One region of the Salipiger sp. 1_MG-2023 genome, then DNA from elsewhere that is predicted to be linked to it. Evidence: riboswitches for the same ligand, from Rfam matches in the RefSeq annotation. Region 1 holds a riboswitch; each other region holds the start of a gene.
What was found. A riboswitch is a leader RNA that binds a small molecule or an ion and turns the genes downstream of it on or off. The one in region 1 is predicted to bind cobalamin.
Positions count from the first base shown of each region.

Region 2: another riboswitch for cobalamin. It lies ahead of Q4543_RS11415 (DUF1636 domain-containing protein); the one in region 1 lies ahead of Q4543_RS09795 (TonB-dependent siderophore receptor).
Region 3: another riboswitch for cobalamin. It lies ahead of Q4543_RS11485 (DUF4198 domain-containing protein); the one in region 1 lies ahead of Q4543_RS09795 (TonB-dependent siderophore receptor).

Region 1 covers NZ_JAUOQN010000016.1:6,474-8,736, reverse strand. Annotated here, with positions in the region: gene Q4543_RS09795 (TonB-dependent siderophore receptor) at 1-971, opposite strand, end outside; cobalamin riboswitch at 1,105-1,298, opposite strand; gene Q4543_RS09790 (peroxiredoxin) at 1,583-2,125, shown strand.
Region 2 covers NZ_JAUOQN010000020.1:11,520-13,782, reverse strand. Annotated here, with positions in the region: gene cobW (cobalamin biosynthesis protein CobW) at 1-959, opposite strand, end outside; gene Q4543_RS11415 (DUF1636 domain-containing protein) at 952-1,371, opposite strand; cobalamin riboswitch at 1,465-1,674, opposite strand; gene cobO (cob(I)yrinic acid a,c-diamide adenosyltransferase) at 1,712-2,263, shown strand, end outside.
Region 3 covers NZ_JAUOQN010000020.1:25,535-27,797, reverse strand. Annotated here, with positions in the region: gene cbiM (cobalt transporter CbiM) at 1-317, opposite strand, end outside; gene Q4543_RS11485 (DUF4198 domain-containing protein) at 325-1,110, opposite strand; cobalamin riboswitch at 1,255-1,449, opposite strand; gene cobF (precorrin-6A synthase (deacetylating)) at 1,496-2,251, opposite strand; gene cobA (uroporphyrinogen-III C-methyltransferase) at 2,248-2,263, opposite strand, start outside.

The DNA.
Region 1 (2,263 bases):
GCGGCGCTGGCCTCCCACGTGCCGCTGTAGGCGGCGACATCGCGAGTCGAGCCGAATTCGTCGCTCCAGCCCACCGCGTCGAAGCTGCGCTCGATGTCATAGCGCGAGAAAGACAGCTCATGTGCCACCGTGCCGGTCTGCAGCTGCGCATAGGCGCGCAGCGCCCAGCTGTCGGTCTCGAAGCTGCCGCTGCCCGGATCGGTCCAGTCGTTACTGTCGTAATCGCCCGCGCCGTCATAGGCAAAGCCGCTCAGCCCAATGCGCAGATCGGGGGTGGCCTGAAAATAGCCGTCAAAGCCGTATTGGTTGGCGGTGTAACCATCCTCGTCATCGGCGGCGTCAAGATCGATCGAGCTGAAGCCGTCGGTCGCCAGCCGCGAGGCCGTCACCGCAAGGCCCCAGTTCTCGCCCGCAACGCCATAAGAGGCGGCGGCGTTGGTGGTGCCAAAGGCGCCGTATTCCATCGACAGCGCGCCGGTCTCGCCGGCCTCTTCGGGGGCCTTGGCAAGATCGATGGCAACGATGCCGGCAATGGCGTCCGATCCGTACAGCGCCGATTGCGCCCCGCGCACCACCTCGGCGCGGCTGACGCCGCCGGGCAGGATACCGCCAAAGTTGAAGGCCGCCTGCGTCGACGAGGCGTCGCTGACCCGGATGCCATTGATGAACACCGGCGCGTATTGATTGGGCAGGCCGCGGATCGACAGCGACGTGGTTGCCCCGGGCGCGCCGTTGCGCACCACGTTGACGCCGGGCACCCGGTCGAGCGTGTCGGCAAGGCTGGTCTCGGGGCTGGTCTCGATCTGCTCTTGCGTCAGCACGGTGACGCTGCTGCCGGTGCGCGACAGCTCGGTCGGGGTTTCGCTGGCGTAAAGCGTCAGGCTGGGCAGCTCATAGGCAGCGTCGTCTTGAGCCTGAGCGGCGGCGGCGCTCAGCGCAAGCGCCGAGACGGTGGCGAGGGCGTGTTTCATCCAATCGGTCCTGTCCTTTGCGGCACCGGTCCTGCGGGGCCTGATCTGGTCGTGTCGGTGGAAGTGTTTCCGCGACGGTTGCACGTCACCACGAACGGACGAAGGACCGTTCCCTCAGGCGCGCCCCGCGCGTGGGGAGGGTGAACACCCTGGCAGGTCTCCTGACTTGCGGGTCGTCGCGCTGTCCGGGCCTTCCCGGGCCATGTCGGCCCAGTGGCATGTGTCCGGAGACGCTCGCCGCTCACAGTTGCGGGGGCAGTCGCGGAATGTCACCGCGTTCCCTTTTCACCGGATCACTGACCCGGAACCAAAGCAGAGCCCGCATAGCGCGCCAGAGGGCAGCGCACAAGCCATTTGCCGCATCGCAAAGCGGTGCGTGGCCTGCATCCAGCGGGTTGCCCGGCGCGGGCCGCGTCCGCACCGGGTATGCGCGTGACGAGGATCTTCAGACCCGATCCGGTCTGGATGAGGCGCCGGGCAACAGCGACGGATCGCCCCGCGCTGCCCCGCGCGTCAGGTTTGCGCCGGGCGGGTAGCGGATATGCATAAAGGTTTGTCCGCTGCACCGCAGAATTTCGTTAGTTTTGCGCCATCACGAATAGGAGAAAACCATGAAAACGAACGTCAAGCTGCCCGACGTGACCTTCCGCACCCGTGTGCGCGACGACAGCATCGAAGGGCCGAACCCGTTCCGCTGGCAGGACATGACCACCGCCGATTATTTCGCCGGCAAGCGCGTCATCCTGTTTTCGCTGCCGGGGGCCTTCACTCCGACCTGCTCGACCTACCAGCTGCCGGGCTTCGAGAACAATTTCGAAGAGTTCAAGGCGCAGGGCATCGACGAGATCTATTGCCTGTCGGTGAACGACAGCTTTGTGATGAACCAGTGGGCCAAGGCGCAGGGAATCAAAAACGTCAAGGTGATCCCCGACGGGTCGGGCGAATTCAGCCGCCGGATGGGAATGCTGGTCAACAAGGACAATCTCGGCTTTGGGCCGCGCTCGTGGCGCTATGCGGCGATCGTCGACAACGGCGTGATCGAGGCATGGTTCGAAGAGCCCGGCCTGATGGACAACTGCCCCGACGATCCTTACGGCGAATCCTCGCCCGAGAACCTGCTGGCCCATCTCAAGCAGGCGGTCGCGGCAGAGTAACGCCTCTGAGCCACGTCTTCAGACCCCGCCCGGGCACGCCCCGCGGCGGGGTTTTTTGTTTTTATGCGCGGGGGCGCCGCGCACGGCTCGCCCGCTGAATACCGCGTCCGGCACGCTCGATCAGGGCACACCCCGCCA
Region 2 (2,263 bases), on a different contig from region 1:
GCCTCGCCGGGGTGCCATGGTCGATCATACTGATGGCGCACCCGCGCGCCCACCGCCTGCACCAACAGGCGCATCGGCTTGCCGGTGATGGCGGCATAGCCCTTGATGCGCAGGATGTTGTGATCGCGCGCCAAGCCTTCGATGGCGGCGACCAGCGCGGCGGGATCGGCCTGTTCGGGAAGATCGACAACGATGGAATCGAAATCGTCATGCTCGTGATCACCGTGGTCATCGTGATGGCTGGGCCGGGCGTCCATGTCATCTTCGGCGGCGGCCTCGAGCCCAAGGAGGATGCGCGGATCAATGGCGCCTTCGGCGACCTCGATCACCGGCAAGGGGCGCGACACTTCGGCTGCGATCAGCGCCTTGGCCTTGGCCACGCCTTCGGGACCGGCGAGATCGGGCTTGGTCAGCAAGATGATGTCGGCGCAGGAAATCTGATCCTCGAACACCTCCGACAGGGGCGTTTCGTGATCGATGCTGTCATCGGCCGCGCGCTGGGCATCAACCGCCGCCACGTCGGGCGCAAACCGGCCCGCCGCCACCGCTTCGGCATCGGCAAGGGCAATCACCCCGTCCACGGTGATCTTGGAGCGGATATCGGGCCAGTCGAACGCCTTGAGCAGCGGTTTGGGCAGGGCCAGACCCGAGGTTTCGATTAGGATGTGATCGGGGCGCGGGGTCAGCGCCATCAGCGCCTCGATGGTCGGGATGAAATCATCGGCGACCGTGCAGCAGATACAGCCATTGGCCAGTTCGAGAATGTTTTCCGCCGGGCATTCGGGGATCGCACAGCTTTTGAGGATGTCGCCATCGACGCCGACATCGCCGAATTCATTGACGATCACCGCCAGACGCTTGCCGCCGGGGTTCTGCATCAGTCCGCGGATCAGCGTGGTCTTGCCCGCGCCAAGAAACCCGGTGATCACGGTGACGGGAAGTTTCGCAAGATCAGTCATTGAGGGCCTCTTCGGGTAGGGTCATCGGGGGGATACGGGCGACGCAATTGCGCTTGAAATGCTCGGGGCGCTCGCGCCATGGGATCAGCCCGTCGCTGGTGGCGTGATAGCGCGCGGCGCCGTCGAGGATCATCTGTGGGTGATCCGCCTCGTCGACATTGGCAAAGACATAGGTCCATTTGTCATCGCCGCCGCGCAGGGCAACGGTGCAGCCGTGGTCGCAGTTTTGCAGGCACTCGACCGGCGCAACGCTGATGCCGGGCCGCAGCTCCAGCGCCCGGATCCGCTCATAAAGCGCCTGCCCGGGGCGGCGCCCGTCCGGCGGCATATCCCGGCCCCGGCGGCATTTGACGCAGACCAGAAGCTGCGTCGCCGGGCCATCCCCACTGGCGGAGTCTTGTATGTCTGTCATGGTCCTCGGTCCCATTTTAAAATGGAACGCGGGTCTGATGGCGAGGCGGCACTGACCTGCAGAGCGATCCCCGACACCGGAACACCCCGTCCGGTCGTGGCAAAACGCGCTGGCAGGTCTCCCGGCTCACAGAGGTCAGGGCAATGCCCTGCGGTGGATCTGCCTTCCCAGCCATCGGCCAGTGGCGGTGATCCCCAGTCCTTCCGTTCACGGTCGCGGGGGCGGCTGTACTTGACCGAAAAGCTTCGGGTGCACATTCCCTTTTCACCTGTTTACACAGGCACCAACACGGGTGCAGATGCTCGCAATCCGATTGCATTGTCAAGAACAAGGACCGTCAATGACCGATGAGCTAAACACGCGCCACGCGGAAAAGATGCGCAAGATCAAGCAGGCCCGTGACAAGATGATGCAGACCAAAACCGAAGAGAAGGGTCTGATCATCGTCCATACCGGCACCGGCAAGGGCAAGTCTTCATCGGGGTTCGGAATGATCATGCGCTGCATCGCCCATGGCATGCCCTGCGCCGTGGTTCAGTTCATCAAGGGCAATTGGGTGACCGGCGAAAAGATGTTCCTGCGCGAACGCTTTGCCGATGAATGCCGGTTCTTCGTCTCGGGCGAAGGCTTCACCTGGGAAACCCAGGACCGCGAACGCGACATCGCCGCGGCGCAAAACGGCTGGAAACTCGCCAAGGAGCAGATCCTCGACCCCAAGATCCGCTTTGTGCTGCTTGATGAAATCAACATCGCCCTGCGGTATGATTATCTGGATATCGACGAGGTCGTCGATTTCCTGCTGCATCAGAAACCGGAGATGACCCATGTCTGCCTGACCGGGCGCAACGCGAAACCCGAACTGATCGAGGCGGCGGATCTTGTCACCGAAATG
Region 3 (2,263 bases), on a different contig from region 1:
TTCACCGTGTTGGCCCCAAGCACCGTCACCCCGCCAAAGCCAAAGAACACCGTCTGCAACAAAAGGCCGACAAACAGCGCCGGAAACGCCGCCCAGCCCAGCAAGATCCCGGCCAGACCGTTCAGGATGAGATGCACCGAAGACGGCCCGATGGGCACATGGATCAGCGAGGCCACAAAGAAACTGGCCGAAAGCACCCCCGCCGCAGGGATGCGTTCCAGTGTCAGGCTGCGCAAGCCAAGCGCGATGCCGCCCGCCGCAGCAAACGCCCCGGCGATCACCACAGGATTGGACAGCGCGCCATCTACGATATGCATGGCAAGATCACTCCATGTCCCAGGCGCGGATCCAGATCACTGCATCCTGGCTCAGATCCTTGCCGTCATGTTCGCTGGCAGGGCCGGTTCCCAGCGCGGCAAAGCCCCAATACCCGGCCTTGGGGATCCCAAAGGTGAAATAGCCGCTGGCATCGGATATGGCGACGATGGTCCCCCCCGGCATGGCGCCGACAACCGGCGCGCTAGAGGCTGCGCTGTCCATGTCGGGTTCGGCCGCCATGTATTCGATTTCGATCTCGGCGCCCGCAACCGGCTGGCCGTTGGCCAGAACCTGCCCGGTAAAGGTGGACCCGGCGAGGATATTATAGGGTTTGTTCAGGGGCAGGATTTCGGTGGGCAGCCCGACCGGGGTCATCCAGTCGGTCGGCAATCCGTTGCGATTCAGGAACGCCTTGGTGATCTGCTGGATGTAAAGTTCCTCGGAGGCCTCGTAATAGGGCGTGGGCACCGTGACCAGAACGTAATCGCCCGAGCGTTTCACCGGCACATGCCCCTTGAAGGCATCGCCACTGTTTTCACCGCCGGTGAAGGGCACCGGCGTCAGCGTGTCGATCAGGTCGGTCCGCTCGCCATTATGAATCACGTAGAATTCCTGCGGAAGCGCCATGTCCATCACATGCCCGTTGTCCATCGGGTGCCAGAAGATCAGCTTGACCGGCACATCGCCGGGCTGCTCGATCATGGTCTGCGTGGTGTATTCCAGCAGGAAATGCGCCGAGGCCATCGCAGGCAGGCATAGCGCAATGGCACTGGCAATCAGGGTCTTTTTCATCGATCCGTCCCGTTTATGGCGCCACACCCGGCGCCTTTGCGTAACAACGGCGGGGTCGGATCGGACCGGGACGATGCGCCAGGGATCGGCGCGCGGAGCCTCGGCCAAACACGCACCCCGGCGTCTGGTGGATGCGCCCCGTTTACCATGGGGCACATGTCCGGCAGGTCTCCTGGCTTGCGGGTCAATGCGTTGGACCAGCCTTCCCGGATTGCTCCAGTGGCATGTTGGCCCTGCTCGCCGCTGACAGTTGCGGGGGCAGCTGCAGATTTGGCGCGGGCGCCGCACTGCATTCCCTCTTTCGCCCGAAAAAACGGGACCGGTCATGGCGCTTACCTGACAGACCAAGCTGCGCCGCGTCAATTGGTAATGCGTGGCGCGAGGCTTAGGGATCAGCGGTTTGCGCCCGTAGCAGATAGGTGTCCATGATCCAGCCATGGCGCGCCCGCGCTTCGGCCCGCGCCTTGATGATGCGCTGCGCGACATCGCCGATCCGGCCATGGTCCAGAATCTGTTTGGGCATTCCCAGAAAGGCGCCCCACCAGATATGTGTCTCGGGCGGCAGGGTCTGAAAGGCGCAATCGCCATCCAGCATCACCACCAGCGTCTCGGCGCCATCGGGCCAGCCGTGATCGCGCAAGCGTCGCCCGGTGGTGATGGTCACGAGGCCATTCACCGTGTTCAGCGTCAGCGCATGGGCCGCCGTCAGAGCCTGAATGGCGGTGATGCCCGGCACCACGCGCAGGCGCGGCACAGGGGCAAGCCGGCGCGCGATGCGCAGCGTGCTGTCGTATAACGACGGATCGCCCCAGACCAGCAGCGCCACCGGTCCGGACCGTTTTGCCTTGGCCAGAGCGCCCTGCCAGCGGCGGGCGATCTCGTCATGCCAATGCGCGACACGTTCGCGATAGGGCAGGGCAGGGTCGCGCAGCGGGTAGTCAAAGCCGATGACCTGCGCCTGCGTGCCGCTGGCCCTCAGGATGTCATGGCGTAGCGCGGCGAGATCATCCTTGCCCGCGCCCTTGTGCGGCACCAAGATCACCGCCGCATCGCGCAGCGCCTGCATGCCCTCGCCGGTGACATGCGCCGGGCTGCCGGTGCCGATGCCGATCAGCCAGAGATCTAGGGGCGCGGGCGTCATGCCGGCGCCTCG